4 regions of the Alteromonas sp. HB246098 genome follow, and region 2 is predicted to be linked to each of the others. Evidence: predicted binding sites of a transcription regulator. Region 2 holds the regulator's gene; each other region holds the start of a gene.

Region 1 (4,262 bases), on a different contig from region 2:
TCACCATTTAGTGCCATTTTTACTAACTCTGCCTGCATAGATATTCTATTTAGAGGCTTGCGAGCATCATGAACGAAAACGCTTAAACGTGAGAATTCTTCGCTAGTCATATCGAATACCTCTCATTATTCATCTTTGCTAAGATCGCCGTAGGCGTGAAGGCGGTTGTACAACGTTTTGGTACTAATCCCTAACATTTCTGCGGCTGTGGTTTTATTGCCGCTGACTTTCTCTAATGTGGCGTATATAAGCTCTTTTTCCACATCTTCAATCGTTCTTCCGGCTTGAAGGGCAGGTGTCGTACTCTGCTTTTGCGCAAAAGGAGATTCGATGGTTTTAGGTAGCTCAATCTCACTCTTTTCAGGGTCACTCATAATGGCGGCACGGTGAACAAAGTGTCTTAACTCTCGAACGTTACCAGGCCAGTCGTAGGCTTGAAGCGTTTCAAGCTGATTATCTTCCCACTTAAAATTAGAGCCGTTGTCTTTGTTGAATTCTGCAATAAAGGTTTTCGCTAGAAGCGGAATATCTTCTTTTCGTTCACGTAAAGGTGGAATAGTGATTGGGAAAACGGCCAATCTGAAATAGATATCTTCACGCAACACTTTGCTTTGCGCAATTTCTTCCATTGTTCTGTTTGTTGCAGATACTACGCGACAGTTCACAGGTATAGATTTTGTGCCGCCTACACGAAGCACCACTTTGTTTTCGAGCACACGCAAAAGGTTAGGCTGCATATCGATAGGCATTTCTGTGATTTCATCTAAGAAAAGGGTGCCTCCTTCTGCTTGTTCAAAAACACCCTCTTTACGGCCCACAGCACCGGTGAAGGCACCTTTTTCATGGCCGAACAACTCACTACCAATCAATTCTTTAGAAAAGGCACCACAGTTTGTGGCGATATAAGGGCCATCACTTTCTGAGGCTCGGTGAATAGCAGCTGCGACTACTTCTTTACCAACACCACTTTCACCTAACAGCATGACGTTAGCACTTGTTTTGCTAACCCTTGAAATGAGTTTGTATAACTCCTTCATCACCGGTGACTCGCCAATAAGCAAATCGAAGTGTTTTTCAATTGTTTCTTCTTTAGGTGCTTTTTCTTTTGGCTTTTTACTTAACACAGCCTCGATTTCTTCGCGCTGTATTGGCTTGACAAGGTAGTCTACGGTAGGGCCACACAAGCCTTTGATTACGCTTTTAACCGAAGGGTGGCCGGTGATTAAGGTAACACGAGGACGCTTGGGGAGCGCATCAAGTTCATTAAACAGATGAGCGCCGCTACCATCGGGCAACATGAAATCTAACAGTACGTGATCGAATGTTTCTTTCTCTAGCCAGTCGCGGGCTTCAGCTAATGTCGCAGCTGTTAGGACGTCGTGGCCTAAAAACTCAATAATAGTACAAGCTACTTCTGTAAACTCGGCATCGTCATCAACTAAAAGTACGGTTAGCACGTGAATGTCCCTCTCTATTACTTTCCATTTAAAATATGGAATAAAATCAATGTTATAGTTGTATCATAAAAGGCAAGAAAAAATAACTAGATACCTAGCTATACTTACTCCTTTCCTAGCAATAACTTGTTTAGTTCAGGTAAAACCGAATGAATGTTCAATAAAGTCACATTAATTGTAGTGATTCATCTATACGAACGACCGTCTATAATTTTACGTTTTTGATTTAATCTAGAAGATTCTCGGTCTATCAAATACACATTGAGTGTTACCTATTTACATACAACTGCAAAAAGTATTCCCATTTCCTTATAAAGTGTAGGTGAGCTTGGCTATGGCACATTTTTCGCACAATTTGTATGTAGAGCAACTTTATTATTGGTGAAAGGAATAGATAAGGTTTACCGAAAATTTGCCTATGGTAGGCCCGCATTTGCTCTCTGAAGTTAGAGGACTACGGCTAAATTTATGTCAAAGGAATTGAAAATGTGGGCAAAAACAGCTGAGAGATCAATGACTTTAACCGAGCTGCTGACAAAAATGCAGCCTCGGGCTAGTCAAGATTTATTTTATTTTGCAGATTTTTGGGAAGTTATGGAAAAGCGGGGCTTTGGCCCAATGCTAGCGCTTCCGTCGTTTATCGCCTGCACCCCTATAGGCGCTATTCCTGGTGTACCTTCTTTAACCGGTGTGACGATTTTACTTATTGCATTGCAAATATTACTCGGTAGCAGGCACCCATGGTTACCTCAAAAAGTGATGGACATACATTGCGATGCTGATCAACTACGCCAAATAGTCGAAAAAATAAAACCCTATGCAGCTAGTGTCGACCGCTTTCTCGTTCCCCGTTGTTTTTTTATGAAACAGCCCGTGTTTCGCTCTTTAATTGCTTTAAATTGTGTTGGCTGCGGCTTGGTAATGGTTCCGTTAGAGCTTATTCCCTTTATGGGTCTTATTCCCGCCTTGGCAGTTTTCATTATGGCCGTTGGAATGGCTACTGACGACGGGGCAGTGGCCTTGATAGGTGTAACAATCTCACTGTTTGGATTTGTGTTAGGCTTTCAGCATTTGCCAACAGTAGTTAGCTAATGCGCGAGCTACACTGAGCATGAATCAAGCATAAAATCTGAGGTAGGTAGGTTCATTGTTTGGTATCTCAGTTCTCCCATAAATGCTCGCGCCGCCGGGCCTAAGGTGTCTCCATCTTCAAAAGAAAGATAGAGAAGGGCTTTTCTTAACGCCGCATTGTTATCCAAAGGAAGCGGAACTAGGGTACCGTTTTCTAATTCTTCCTTAATAATTGCTATAGGTAGCCATGCAAATCCCAATCCCTGAGTAATGATATCTAAAGATGTTCTTACGTGGCTCACTGTCCAACGTTGTTCTGCACCTAACCAACCTACATCTGCCTTGCGCTCTGCAGAAGAGTCGCGAACTACAATCTGACGATGAGTTTTGAGGTCTTCTAAGGTTAGGGTTCTGTTTAATTGGTGTAAAGGGTGCTTAGCATGAGCCACCGCGGCAAACTCAATTTCGCATAAGTCTTCGCTAAAGCCATTCGGAAAGACAAAGGGAGAAATGCCTAAATCTACTTTTCCGCTACTTAATAACGCGTTAGCACCGCTAAGCACGGTTTCCTCTATTTCTATACGCAAGAGCGGAAATTCTGCAGAGACTTTGGCAAGCACGTTATACAATAATTCAGAAGGGAAAATAATATCTACAGCTATACGCAGTGTTGTTTCTGTTCCTACTTTTAAGCTACTTGCTACCGCTTCAAGCTTTTGAGCTTCGTTGAGCAAAAACGAAGCTCGACGGTACATGAGCTCACCTTGTGGAGAAAGCTGTACTTTACGACCAATATTTTCAAATAGTGTTACACCAATGGCGTTTTCAAGTTTTTGAACAGCGTGATGAACACTAGATTGACTTTTATGTACTTCTGCAGCTGCTTGATTGAAGCCACCAGCATCAACAACGGCTTTAAACATACGCCATTGTTCTAATGTGGATTTAAGCATACAACGCCCTTTACCTGTCTTTTGGGCTACTTATAGCATAGACAGATTATACAAGTCATTCTTTAAGGGCTTGGTTAATGGTTGATACTGGACACGTTACCACTGATACCTTCTCGTATCCCATCTGCATTAGTTGCTCGGCAGCTAACTTTGCACGAACGCCAGACGCACAATGGATGTAGAGCGGTATTAAGGCATCTTTGAATCTCTCTAATGCTTTCATCTCGAGCACGCCTCGGGGTATGTTGAGGGCATAGGGGACGGGCTGGCTCGCTACTTCGCCGCTTTCCCTTACGTCGATAAGGGTTCCATCATTGTGCACTAACTCTTCAGAAGCTTTTTGTGCAGTGACGCAACGAATATCGAAGCTGATGTTCTCAATCCGAGTTTTAATATCTATTAGCATAGTACTCCCAATTTATGACGATTTTGTGCAAAACAAATAAGTAATAACTAATGTATGAATGGAAATTCAATAAAACAATATCAATTACTGGAATTCATCGCATATAATGGCAAGTCGGCAAAATGTTTTATACTTTAGTATAATTAATGGCTAAATTATTGCCAGAAACGTTAAAGAAAGGAAGTGCTTATGTCTGAGGATATGGTAATAGGTTCAGATGATATTATGGAACATGCGGTGGAAGCTGAAATCTTCCTTAAACAATTTGCGAACAAAACACGTCTCATGGTGCTTTGTTCATTGTTGAAAGAGGAAAAGTCGGTAACCGAGCTTCTAGAGGTAGTCAATGTTTCACAGCCCGTGATTTCTCAACAC
Region 2 (4,262 bases):
TATAAATCGCGACAGGTTGTTCGCGACGTAAGCCTTTCAGTGTCTACCGGTCAAATTGTTGGTCTTCTCGGCCCTAATGGAGCTGGTAAGACCACTACTTTTTACATGATTGTAGGTTTGGTCAACTTAGACAAAGGCAAGATCGAAATTGATGATAATGAGCTTACTCACCAGCCAATGCATGAGCGCGCACGCCGCGGTATAGGCTACCTCCCGCAAGAGGCATCAATATTTAGAAAGCTTACGGTACATGAAAATATCATGGCCATTTTGCAAACCCGTAAAGATTTAAATTCACAACAGCAAGAAGAAGAAGCAGATGCCCTACTTGATGAATTTAATATCAACCATATACGTAATAGTACGGGGATGAGTTTGTCAGGGGGAGAACGGCGTCGCGTAGAGATTGCACGAGCTCTGGCAGCAAAACCACAGTTTATTTTGTTAGACGAACCATTTGCCGGTGTTGATCCAATATCAGTTAATGATATAAAGAAGATAATACAGCATCTGCGAGATAGGGGTATTGGTATCCTTATCACGGACCATAACGTACGCGAAACATTGGATGTTTGTGAAAAAGCGTACATTGTGAGTCATGGCGAGCTTATTGCGCAAGGAACTGCGGAACAGGTTTTAAGTAATCAAAAAGTAAGGGACGTATACCTAGGCGAACAATTCAGGCTATAGTTAGTGTAACCGAATTGTCATTTTTCAGTTTCGCTCTGGTATATTTAATTTAGAGCATTTAAATAAGACGTAGATGAAACCATCTTTACAGCTAAAATTTAGCCAACAACTTACCATGACACCTCAGCTGCAGCAGGCCATTAAGCTGCTGCAGCTTTCTACGCTTGATCTTCAGCAAGAGATTCAAGAAGCGCTCGACTCTAATCCGCTTTTAGAAGTGGAAGAAGGTAGCGACGAGCCACAAGTAGAAAAGAACAATGTCGATAGTGACGATAGCGCTGCTGAAGCGACAGCTTCTGCATCAAGCGACACGCTAGAAGCAGGAGATGCACTGGAGAAGAATGACCTTCCCGATGAGCTACCTATCGACAGCACTTGGGATGAGTATTATTCCGCTTCTTCTGCGCCAGCACCTGGTCCATCTAATGATGATGAACAAATCTTTCAAGGTGAGACCACTGAAGACATACAAGAGCACTTGCTTTGGCAAATGCGCCTCACTCATTTTTCGGATACTGACCGCGCCATTGCTACTGCAATCATCGATTCGATTGACGAATCAGGTTATTTGACCGTTACTCTTGACGATATCTTAGAAGCGGTCAACGATGATGATCTTGAAGAGCCTATCGAAATGGACGAAATAGAATGTGTACTTAAGCGTATTCAAATGTTCGACCCCATTGGTTCAGGTTCTCGTACCCCTCAAGAATGTCTTATGGTGCAATTGCGCCAGTTTTCAGAAGACACACCGTGGCTTGCTGAAGCGAAGCAGCTTATTGAGGAATATTCAGATTTACTGAGCAGTAAAGACTACCGCACCCTAATGCGTAAGAGCCGATTAAAAGAAGATCAGCTGCGCGAAGCAATGCGTTTACTTCAAACCTTGAATCCACGTCCAGGTAGTGCTTTAGTTACTAAAGAGCCTGAGTACGTTATTCCTGATGTCTCGGTAACCAAGAAAAATGGCCGTTGGGTGGTTGAGCTGAACCCCGACAGTCTGCCGAAATTAAGCGTAAATCAACAGTACGCAGCAATGAGTCGCCGTGCTAAGAACAGTAGCGATTCACAATTCATCCGCTCACACATGCAAGAGGCCAAGTGGTTCATAAAGAGCCTTGAATCTCGTAACGATACCTTAATGAAGGTCGCAAATTGTATTGTGCAGCAGCAAATGGGCTTTTTTGAGCACGGCCCGGAAATGATGAAACCAATGGTACTAAATGATGTCGCAGAAATGGTAGATATGCACGAATCGACTATTTCCCGTGTGACAACGCAAAAGTATATGCATACGCCTCGTGGTATCTTTGAATTGAAGTATTTCTTCTCAAGCCACGTAGCAACTGAGTCAGGTGGTGAATGTTCATCTACAGCGATTCGTGCATTGATCAAGAAGTTAGTGGCTGCGGAAAATCCTAGCAAGCCGCTAAGTGATAGCAAGATTGCTTCGTTGTTGGCAGAGCAAGGCATAAAAGTCGCTCGGCGAACAATAGCAAAATATCGGGAATCGTTATCGATCCCACCGTCGAACCAACGCAAAAGCCTTATTTAACTAGGCTTAAATATATAAGGAAGACGAAATATGCAAATCAACCTCACTGGTCATCATGTCGAAATCACCGACTCTTTGCGTAATTATGTCGATACGAAGTTCAGCAAACTTGAACGTCACTTTGATCACATTTCTAATGTGCATGTCATCCTGAACGTTGAAAAATTAAATCAAAAAGCCGAAGCGACTGTTCATTTAAGTGGCGCTGAAGTATTCGCATCCTCAGAAAATACCGACATGTATGCGGCGATTGACAGCATGGTTGATAAACTCGACCGGCAGGTAATCAAGCATAAGGAAAAACTGAAAAAACATTAGTAGTTAATTAAGCATGGATATACAAGCCATCGTAAGTCTGGACCGCACCGAGTGTGCGGTTCAGTGTAATAGTAAAAAGCGAATTCTTGAGATCATCGCTGATATCGCTGCCAAGCAAAATGATAACATCGACCAGGCAACGGTTTTAAATAGCTTAATGGCTCGAGAACGTATGGGTAGCACGGGTATTGGCAACGGCATAGCACTGCCTCACGGTCGCCTGGCTGGCCTTGAGAAGGTAATAGCAATTGTTGTAACAAGCACACCAGCTATCAACTTTGATGCCCTAGATGAAAAGCCCGTAGACATATTTTTTGCGCTACTCGTTCCCGAAGAGCAAACCGAAGGACACCTTCAAACACTGGCTACCGTAGCAGGTAAGCTCAGTGACAAAGAAACAATTAAAACAATACGCCGTGCAACAACCAGCGACGAGATTATTTCTGCATTAAGTTAAGCCATAAGAGCCTATACATTATAGATAGGCGCTTTATTCAACAACGCGTATGTGATGAAACCAGAATATAAGGGAGAGTTTAGGTGAAGCTGATCATAATCAGTGGTCGTTCAGGGTCTGGTAAGTCTGTCGCACTTCGCGCTTTGGAAGACTTAGGTTATTACTGTGTTGATAATATCCCAGTAAATTTGCTTCCCACCCTCACCCATACTGTTGTTGATGAATACGACCAAGTTGCAGTAAGTATCGACGTAAGGAATCTTCCCAAAAATCCAGATGACTTGGTAGAGATTCTAGATTATCTGCCTTCTTCTTGGTCGATGACTATAGTGTACATTGACGCAAGCGATGACGTACTGGTCAAGCGGTTTAGCGAAACTCGCCGTCTTCATCCTTTAGCTAAACTAAATAAGTCTCTATCGGAGGCTATTAGAGCAGAATCTGCGCTCCTTGCTCCAATTACTGAACGCGCTGATTTATACCTTGATACAGATAAGCTAACGATACACCAACTCGCCGAACTTATTCGGGAACGTATTTTAGGGAAGAAAAGTTCACGCCTTGTACTGGTGTTCGAATCGTTTGGCTTTAAACACGGCATTCCTAAAGACGCAGATTATGTTTTTGATGCGCGCTTCCTTCCCAACCCTCATTGGGAACCTGACCTTAGACACCTTACTGGGTTAGATTCCCCCGTGGAGGTATTTTTAGGCTCACAACCTGTAGTAACCAAATTTATCTGGCAGATACAGAACTTAATGACCACATGGCTTCCTCACCTAGAGCGCAACAATAGAAGCTATGTAACGGTAGCGATTGGTTGCACTGGCGGCCAGCACCGCTCTGTCTATATTGCCCAAACCTTGTCGAAAACCTTCAGTGAAATACATCCTGATGTTCAAATTCGTCACCGAGAGCTTAACCAGTAATGACTATTCAAAAAACGCTTACTATCGTTAATAAACTAGGTTTACACGCTAGAGCAGCCACGCAATTGGTTAAGCTTGCTAATCAATTTGATGCCAAAATCATATTGAAAAAAGGTGATAAAGAAGCCGATGCAAGTAGCGTTTTAGGCTTGATGATGCTGGAAAGTCATCAGGGCGAACAGGTAGATGTTATTGTCGATGGTGATGACGCGGTCGATGCACTTGCTGCCATCGAGGAGCTAATTGAAGGCAGATTTAACGAAGACGAATAGTCTCAACACGCTTCACTCTTGACGAATTAATCAACAGCTAA
Region 3 (4,262 bases), on a different contig from region 2:
TTCCTCATCTTCATGGGGGAGATATTTATGAAGCAGTTTTTCAGCGCCTTCAAAACATAAATATAATCCGCCCAGCACCAATAACACGGTAATAAGTGAAGGTATGAAGGCACTTATGGCTAACGCTGCGGGAACCAAGATGGCCTTATTGATAAGCGAGCCTTTTGCAACAGCCCATACAACAGGCAGTTCTCTATCTGCTTTAACCCCTTGAACCTGATCGGCATTTACTGCTAAATCGTCACCTAAAACGCCCGCTGTTTTTTGTGCTGCGACTTTTGACATAGTTGCGATGTCATCCATTAACGTTGCAATATCATCAAGTAGGGCAAGTAAGTTAGCTGCGGCCACAGTGATTTTCCTTGTATTCGTTGTTATAAAGTGTGCTGTTTTTATGTTTCACTAACATAGCAAATCGGCAAGCGATAAGTAGTTGCGGCATACAAAGAATACGCGCAGCATCTTACCTTTGGCAACTTATGAATAACGTGACATCAGAGAAAAAGGCAGGAATCAGTGTGAGTAACGACAGAGAAATAGGTGAAGCAACACAATTACCGTCGCTTTCAGTTCGTTCTTATGCCAGAAAAGCCCGTAGTCACGCACATCCTTTTTATCAGTTAGTATTGCCTGTAAACGGGCATATAGAAATAGCGCAAGACTATTTTACAGGCAGCGTCGGTGTAGGGGAGGGAGTGTGTATTGCGCCCCTCGAAGTACATAGTTTTAGTGCAAACGAAAATGCAAAGTTTGTGGTTGCCGACTTACGTTCAGTACCAGTACAGTTGCAAGACAAACACAACCCTATTTTCCAGGTTAATACCGCCCTTCAAGCTTTCTTAAGTTTTGTCGAAGTGCAGTTAACCAATTACGCTTTTTACGGGCACGATGAAATGACTGCGTTATTTCAGGTATTGCTGGCAAAAAGTGAGGTGGGCGCGGGAGCAGACAAGCGAATCACCCAAGTAATAAGCCATATACATGGTGACTTAGGGGCATCGCATACGTTGCAGTTGCTTTCAGAGATGGCCTGTATGGGAACCACACAGTTCAAAACTCGCTTTAAACAAGCCACTGGGCTTAGCTTACGTGATTACCTAGTGAAGATAAGGATGGAGAAAGCCAAAGCGCTGCTTAGAAATACCGATACGCCTATGTCGAGCATAGCTCAAACCACGGGGTATGAAGACGTTGCGGCATTCAGCCGTCGGTTTAAAACGTATTTCGGGCAACCACCAAAGACTTTTAAGAGAAAGTGATACGCCTTGCTAAAGGGGAGCACTCGTTAGCTACGGACTACTATAAAAAAGCAAAGCAATAATCAACACGCCCTAGTTTTTATTTTCATCTTGGGGTAATTTTTTCACTCTAGCGTCTATAAAACGTTTGTGATCGTCCATTTTGGTGCATTTCAGGCTACCACCCGCAATCCCACTCAATATCGCCAAGGTTTTATTGGTCGTACTGCTACAGTTTACGCGCTTTGAAGGGCGTCGATTTTCTTTTGCTTGTATTTGCTGTGTGCTTGGCCCGCTTAATATAGGGCTGTTTTTTTGTTCTTGAAATTCTCTTGCTGCTTGTTTAGCGTCTTCAGCGAGTTTGTTGTTGTTATATTCTTCAAAATAGCGTGCAGCCCCGTCTTTAACCGATAGGTTTAACGAACCCGCCCGTCGATTTACATCATTGGAAAGACTCGAGGACGGCGGCGTTTTATCCGGCTTACTTTCAACCGGTGCTAGCTGTTCCTCAGTCGCTGGGTTTATCTCTTGATGGGCTTCTACTTTTTCTGATGGTTTGGTTTTACTATCAGTCGCTTGCGGACTCTTAAACACATCAGGCTTAAGCTCGTTATTACGTGTTTCATTAAGGCGTTCAACCTGCTTATCTTCTGTCATTTGAGGTCGTGGCATGGGAGGGTAATACAGGCGAGCTTTTATCTCGGCTGTTCGCTCCAAAATGTTTACACGTGCTTTTTGATCATCAATACTCAACTGAGAAAGTAAGACAACCAAAATCACCCCAAATACGTGTACACCGCCTGAAATTAATAGCGGCCGCCACGCCGTTTTTTTAGCAAGGGCATGGTGTTCGATGCTGCGTTCAGGCGCAAAGAAAGTAGGAGTGATAGTTGTCATAGTAAACAACAGACCATTCACGCTATCGAATAGTTCCATCCTAATTTCATCGCTCTTTTTAGACACCTTACCTCAGTATTTTCTTCGGCCGCTTCATTGTTGGGCAATTTTTAGCTCGTGCACCATTAATGTGCATTATTTTTGTGCAAGGTCCGCTTGTTTGTGGCTATATATATGATTTTTATATGAAAACATTTGTGGCATGGCTCTTGGTTTATCTTCCCGTAGTTGGAAACACGACCATAAATCACAGAATAACCAAAACAAACTGGGAGCAACTCATGAAACTAGTCACAGCGATCATCAAGCCGTTCAAGCTAGATGATGTTCGTGAAGCCATTTCAGAAATCGGTATCGACGGTCTGACCGTGACCGAAGTGAAGGGCTTTGGACGTCAAAAAGGACACACTGAACTTTACCGCGGAGCGGAATATCAGGTGGATTTTCTACCTAAAGTCAAACTGGAAATTGCTGTTCAGGATGATCAAGTAGAGCGCCTGGTAGAAGCCATCGTTGGCGCTGCCAAAACAGGCAAAATTGGAGACGGCAAGGTGTTTGTTTATGACCTTGAACACGCCGTTCGTATTCGAACTGGTGAGTCGGATAGCGACGCGCTGTAAGCCACAACGATATATTTGCGGAGAAAACCATAATGGAAATCACTTTTGAACTTGGGTATGCGCTAGATACCTTTTATTTTCTAATCTGCGGTGCACTGGTTATGTGGATGGCTGCAGGTTTTGCGATGCTTGAAGCTGGTCTAGTTCGAGCGAAAAACACCACAGAAATTCTAACTAAAAACGTGGCACTATTTGCAATTGCTTGCACCATGTACATGATCTGCGGCTACGGAATTATGTATGGCGGTGGCGACTGGGGTCCATTCCTAAGCGGTATCATGGGTGACGGCGCAACAGGTGTAGCTGAAGATCCAGCAACATACGCACCTTCTGCTGACTTCTTCTTCCAAGTAGTTTTTGTTGCTACAGCAATGTCTATCGTATCTGGTGCGGTTGCTGAGCGTATGAAGCTTTGGGCATTCTTAGCATTTGCAGTTGTTATGACAGGTTTCATCTATCCAATGGAAGGTGCTTGGACATGGGGCGGCGAAGCCGTATTCGGTATGTATACGCTTGGCGACCTAGGTTTCTCTGACTTTGCTGGCTCTGGTATTGTTCACATGGCTGGTGCGGCTGCGGCGCTTGCTGGCGTGCTTGTGCTTGGTGCTCGTAAGGGTAAATACACTGCTGACGGTAAAGTAAACGCGATTCCAGGTGCAAACTTACCGCTGGCAACTTTAGGTACATTCATCCTTTGGATGGGTTGGTTTGGTTTTAACGGTGGTTCAGTACTGGCTACTGCAACTGTTGAAAGTGCAAACTCAGTAGCAATCGTATTTATGAACACGAATGCTGCAGCTGCAGGTGGTGCAATTGCTGCACTTATCGTAGCACGCATTCTATTCGGTAAAGCTGACCTAACTATGGTACTTAACGGTGCGCTAGCTGGTCTTGTGGCAATCACAGCCGAGCCGTCTACACCAACCCCCCTTCAAGCTACTCTATTTGGTGGCCTAGGCGGTATCCTAGTAGTGCTTAGCATTGTTGCACTAGATAAACTTAAGATTGACGATCCAGTGGGCGCAATTTCAGTTCACGGTGTGGTTGGTCTACTAGGTCTAATCCTTGTACCTTTCACAAATGACGGTTCAAGCATCTCTGGTCAGCTTATTGGCGCCGCGACTATCTTTGTATGGGTATTCGTAGTAAGCCTAGTGGTATGGCTAGTGATTAAAGCGGTAATGGGTGTACGTGTGAGCGAAGAAGAAGAGTTCGACGGCGTAGACATGAGCGAGTGTGGTCTGGAAGCATACCCAGACTTTACAAGCGGCCGCTCGTAAGAGAGTCTCGATTAGGCAAATGAAATAACAATAATAATGCCTTATTACTTCGTTTAAGCCCCGCAGTTGCGGGGCTTTTTTCGTTTAAAGTCATGTACTTTTTAGTTGCTATAAGACTAAAGAAAAGGCCCTAGGCGTAATGTGACAATAACGCTACACTATGTTTTAAAGGGTTTAGGCTAGATTTATCAACGGCAACGTTTTTGTAAAAGGATAGTTATGACTGA
Region 4 (4,262 bases), on a different contig from region 2:
AGTATTGTATTGTATGAAGCCGATATTCGGGTGGCCGATCGCTATCTGATGGAGCGCTTTGTGTATGGCGCAGTGGAATTCGTTACTCCAAAAGTGGTCGATGATGCGTCACAACTTGTTATAGAAAATGCGCAGATTAGGCCCTGCCATTTCAGAACTACTTTTACATCGTTAAGTATAGATATTGAGTGTAATGAACACGAAGAGCTTTTCAGCATCGCACTCGCAGGTGAAGGAAAAAGTGTAGTGCTGCTTGTTTGCCCACCGAGTTTTATTGGGCAGACATTACAGGAGCAAGAAGACAGTCCATACACGCTCATTACGGTTGGCGCTGAGAAAGAACTGCTAGAAGCCTTTTTTTCACACCTTACCTCCTACGACCCAGACATTATTTTGGGTTGGAATGTTAAGCAATTTGATATGGCTGTGTTGGGCCGCCGTGCTAAGGCAAATTCGCTCAATTATGCTATTGGCCGCCATGGCCGAGAGGCTTCAGTAAGACAGTGGGAAGATCAGACACTCGTTGATGTACCTGGACGATGCGTGATTGATGGTATTGAAGCACTTAAAACCATGACCTATCAATTCGAGTCCTTCTCCCTTGACCATGTTTCCGAAGAACTGCTTGGTGAAAACAAGCTTATTCAAGCGGCAGACAAACTTGAAGCGATAAAACACCTTTATCATAGCGATCCTGTTGCCCTCGCGAACTACAACTTTAAAGACACCGAACTAGTAAACCGCATTCAGGATAAAACCCAGTTTATTGATTTTCTGGCATTGCGCAGCATTCTTACCGGCTTAGATATGAGCCGACCGGGAGGCTCGGTAGCGGCGTTTTTAAACGTTTATTTGCCCAAGCTACATCGCAAGTCTTATGTCGCAGGAGTGAGGCCTGAAAATGGCGGTTTAGCTAGTCCTGGCGGTTATGTCATGCGCTCCCAACCTGGCTTGTACAAAGATGTTTTAGTACTCGATTTTAAAAGCCTATACCCTTCTATTATTCGAACGTTCAAAATCGACCCTCTAGGGCTTGCGGAAGGGCTTAAGTCTCCATCAACCGCTATAGAAGGCTTCAAGGGTGCAGTATTTAGCCGTGAATCACATTTCTTGCCTTCTATCATTGAAAACCTATGGCTTCAGCGCGACGAAGCCAAAAAACAGAAAGACGCACCACGCTCTCAAGCGATTAAGATATTAATGAACTCTTTCTATGGAGTACTTGGTAGCGGAGGCTGTCCTTTTTACGATCCTCGTCTTGCGAGTTCAATTACATTGCGGGGGCATGAGATCATGCAAACCACCGCGAGTTGGATTGAAGAATTGGGCTATACAGTTATCTACGGTGATACCGATTCAACTTTTGTGCATGTTGAAGGAAATACTGCACTAGGTACACCTTCTGAAACAGGTCGCGAGCTTGCCAAAATTATTAACCAAAAATGGACTGAGTTACTTAAGCGTCAGTTCGACATTGATTGCCATTTGGAGATTGAGTTCGAATCTCACTTTTCTACCTTCTTTATGCCAACAATTCGTGGCTCTTCTGAAGGTAGTAAAAAACGCTACGCAGGGATGAAAGACGGTGAGCTTATCTTTAAAGGTTTAGAGAACGTGCGTTCGGATTGGACAGTACTTGCTAAAGTTTTCCAATACGAACTATACAAAAGAGTCTTTACCAATGAGCCTGTAAAGCAGTACATCAATAAAACGCTAAACGCAGTAAAAGCGGGAAAGATGGATGAAGAGTTGGTCTATAAAAAGCGACTCAGAAAGCCACTTTCTTCGTATGTGAAATCTCTTCCCCCTCACGTTAAAGCGGCGAGACGGGCCGACAAATTATTTGAAGAACAGGGTTTACCACTTCGCTACCAATCTAATACTTCCATAGCCTATGTAATTACCGTTCAAGGGCCACAAACGGTGGAAACAATCTCTGCGCCGCTTGACTATGACCACTATATAGAAAAACAGATAAAACCCATTGCTGATAGTATATTGCCAATGATATCCCTTAGCTTTGAACGCATAGCTAACGCTCAACTTTCCTTATTTTAATTATGTTTATCTGTATGAAGATCTTTCAGGCTTCGTGACAAATTAACAAAAGCATTACACTCTGAATCTATTTCTAACTTTAGCTATTACACGTATTTTCAACAACTTAGCTCGTTGGCACGACAAGTGAATAAGATATTTGTGAGTAGCTAAATAGGTTTGTGCGAAGTATTAACTTCAATCAACATGCGTTCAATTTAGTGATTAGGGCAATTGATAGCCCGTGTTCGCAAAGAGAAACAGAAGGAATTTGATTATGAAGATCACAAAGTTAAGTATGATTACTAGTGCTGTTGTTGCAGCTACACTTTCTGCGTCAGCATTCGCAGGGCATCATGAAGAAAAAATTTCTAAGAGCTTTAATGCGCTCGATCAAGATGGTAATGGCTACATAGTCGGTTCAGAATCCTCAGGTACTATCGACAGCAAATTAGTATCTAAAATGGATACTGACGGCGACAGTATGGTTAGCCGCGCAGAATTTAATGCATTTGTTGACGAAAAACCATCTATGTTCAGTGACGAGGTTATCACGCAGGTAAAAGCTGAAGGTACAACAGACGCTGTACTAACTGAAGAAGGCAATCCAGCACTTTTTTCTAAAGCTGATAACGAAATGATTTCAGAAAAGAATAAAGAGTTGCGCACTGAGATGTCTGCAACGGCCAATACTAAGTTCACTAAAATCGATATGGATAGCGATGGTAAGATTAGTAAGAAGGAACTAGATATGGCCGACGTTGAAGGCGACTTTGACTCAATGGATGAAGACGGAGATTCGTACATAACTCGTATGGAATACCGTACCTATTTTGAAGAGATTGAATCAGAATAGTTAAATTAAATAATTCATAGTATTTCCAACTATGTAGCCCCGCTTATAGTGCGGGGCTTTTTTATTTTCCCTCAAACAATACAACCCCACTAAGTTCACCAGTTCGCCCACTAATAAATGGTCTGCGACGAAACGCTAATATTTTTCGTTGAACAGCACCGTATACGACCAACATCTTGTCGACAAAACGCATTTGCAACCATATTGTTAATAAAAGTTAAATATTTTGTTTGCACAATTGCGCTTTCTGTAATTAGCGCAAAGGTCGCTATTGTGTACTTCGATTTCAAAATCATGATGGCGATTATCCAAAATCACATTTAAATCATATGCGTACGCGCATGGAGGCAAGGAATAATGGAATCAAATACACAGTTAAACACTGTATTCCCACTTCAAAAAAGTGAGTTTAGCGGTCCTAGTGATGCTGAACTTACATCACTCACAATAGGTCAATACTTCAAAAAGGTTGTCGACAATTATGGCGATAACCCAGCGATCATCGTAAAACATCAGAGTATTCACTGGACCTATCAGCAATACTGGCATGAAGTAGAACGTGTGGCCTGTGGTTTACTTGCCAATGGCGTAGAGCCTGGTGATCGAGTTGGGATATGGTCCCCCAATAACATCGAGTGGTCACTTGTACAAATGGCCACGGCAAGAATTGGCGCGATCATGGTATGTCTTAACCCAGCTTACCGCCCAGATGAATTAGCCTTTGCTATTAACAATGTCGGGGTAAAGCACTTGGTGATGGCACAGTCTTTTAAACACTCAAACTACATCGCCATTTTGAAAGAGCTAGCTCCGGAACTAGATTCTGACGAACAGAGTGAAACGGACGCGGCGCTATCGCTCTCGAAGCTCCCTTCTCTTAAACACGTATATACTATCGGTGAAACGTCTGTAGACGGCTTACAGGCATTTTCAAAACTGCAAGTAGAGCCTACTGAAGCTTTAAAATCGCAGTTAAAAGACATAGAAAGAACGCTAAATGCTGATGATAACATCAACATTCAATTCACCTCAGGCACAACGGGTAACCCGAAAGGCGCAACGCTTACTCATCGTAATATATTAAATAATGGTTTATTAGTATCAGAAGCTATGAGATTTACGCACCAAGACAAGCTTTGTATTCCCGTACCGCTCTATCATTGCTTTGGAATGGTGTTGGGCAACTTAGTCTGTTTAGCATCTGGTGCATGCGCGGTATTTCCTGGTGAGTCTTTTGACCCTGAACAAACGCTTCGCACAGTAGAAGAAGAAAAGTGTACAGGCTTGCACGGCGTGCCTACCATGTTCATCGCAGAGCTAGAGCTTCCTAACTTTGGAGGCTTCGATTTATCGAGCTTGAGAACTGGCG

Evidence for each region. Region 2 encodes sigma-54, which starts transcription at its own class of promoters, with help from an activator protein. Its sites were predicted from a motif close to GTTGGCACGNNNNTNGNNT; they were not measured.
Region 1: the regulator sigma-54 is predicted to act here: its motif matches at 1,791-1,809, upstream of ACYTPF_RS08720 (exopolysaccharide biosynthesis protein).
Region 3: the regulator sigma-54 is predicted to act here: its motif matches at 2,332-2,350, upstream of glnK (P-II family nitrogen regulator).
Region 4: the regulator sigma-54 is predicted to act here: its motif matches at 2,172-2,190, upstream of ACYTPF_RS11870 (EF-hand domain-containing protein).

The regions. Positions count from the first base shown of each region.
Region 1 covers NZ_JBTZUG010000003.1:172,155-176,416, reverse strand. The annotation lists gene ACYTPF_RS08730 (hypothetical protein) at 1-110, opposite strand, end outside; gene ACYTPF_RS08725 (sigma-54-dependent transcriptional regulator) at 126-1,457, opposite strand; gene ACYTPF_RS08720 (exopolysaccharide biosynthesis protein) at 1,944-2,549, shown strand; gene ACYTPF_RS08715 (LysR family transcriptional regulator) at 2,558-3,481, opposite strand; gene ACYTPF_RS08710 (rhodanese-like domain-containing protein) at 3,537-3,887, opposite strand; gene ACYTPF_RS08705 (ArsR/SmtB family transcription factor) at 4,077-4,262, shown strand, end outside.
Region 2 covers NZ_JBTZUG010000007.1:237,153-241,414, reverse strand. The annotation lists gene lptB (LPS export ABC transporter ATP-binding protein) at 1-690, shown strand, start outside; gene ACYTPF_RS15595 (RNA polymerase factor sigma-54) at 764-2,245, shown strand; gene hpf (ribosome hibernation promoting factor) at 2,276-2,563, shown strand; gene ptsN (PTS IIA-like nitrogen regulatory protein PtsN) at 2,577-3,020, shown strand; gene rapZ (RNase adapter RapZ) at 3,104-3,949, shown strand; gene ACYTPF_RS15575 (HPr family phosphocarrier protein) at 3,949-4,221, shown strand.
Region 3 covers NZ_JBTZUG010000011.1:38,684-42,945, forward strand. The annotation lists gene ACYTPF_RS18310 (DUF808 domain-containing protein) at 1-351, opposite strand, end outside; gene ACYTPF_RS18315 (helix-turn-helix domain-containing protein) at 480-1,259, shown strand; gene ACYTPF_RS18320 (hypothetical protein) at 1,332-2,201, opposite strand; gene glnK (P-II family nitrogen regulator) at 2,417-2,755, shown strand; gene ACYTPF_RS18330 (ammonium transporter) at 2,788-4,035, shown strand; gene ggt (gamma-glutamyltransferase) at 4,255-4,262, shown strand, end outside.
Region 4 covers NZ_JBTZUG010000005.1:810-5,071, reverse strand. The annotation lists gene ACYTPF_RS11875 (DNA polymerase II) at 1-2,058, shown strand, start outside; gene ACYTPF_RS11870 (EF-hand domain-containing protein) at 2,315-2,893, shown strand; gene ACYTPF_RS11865 (AMP-binding protein) at 3,251-4,262, shown strand, end outside.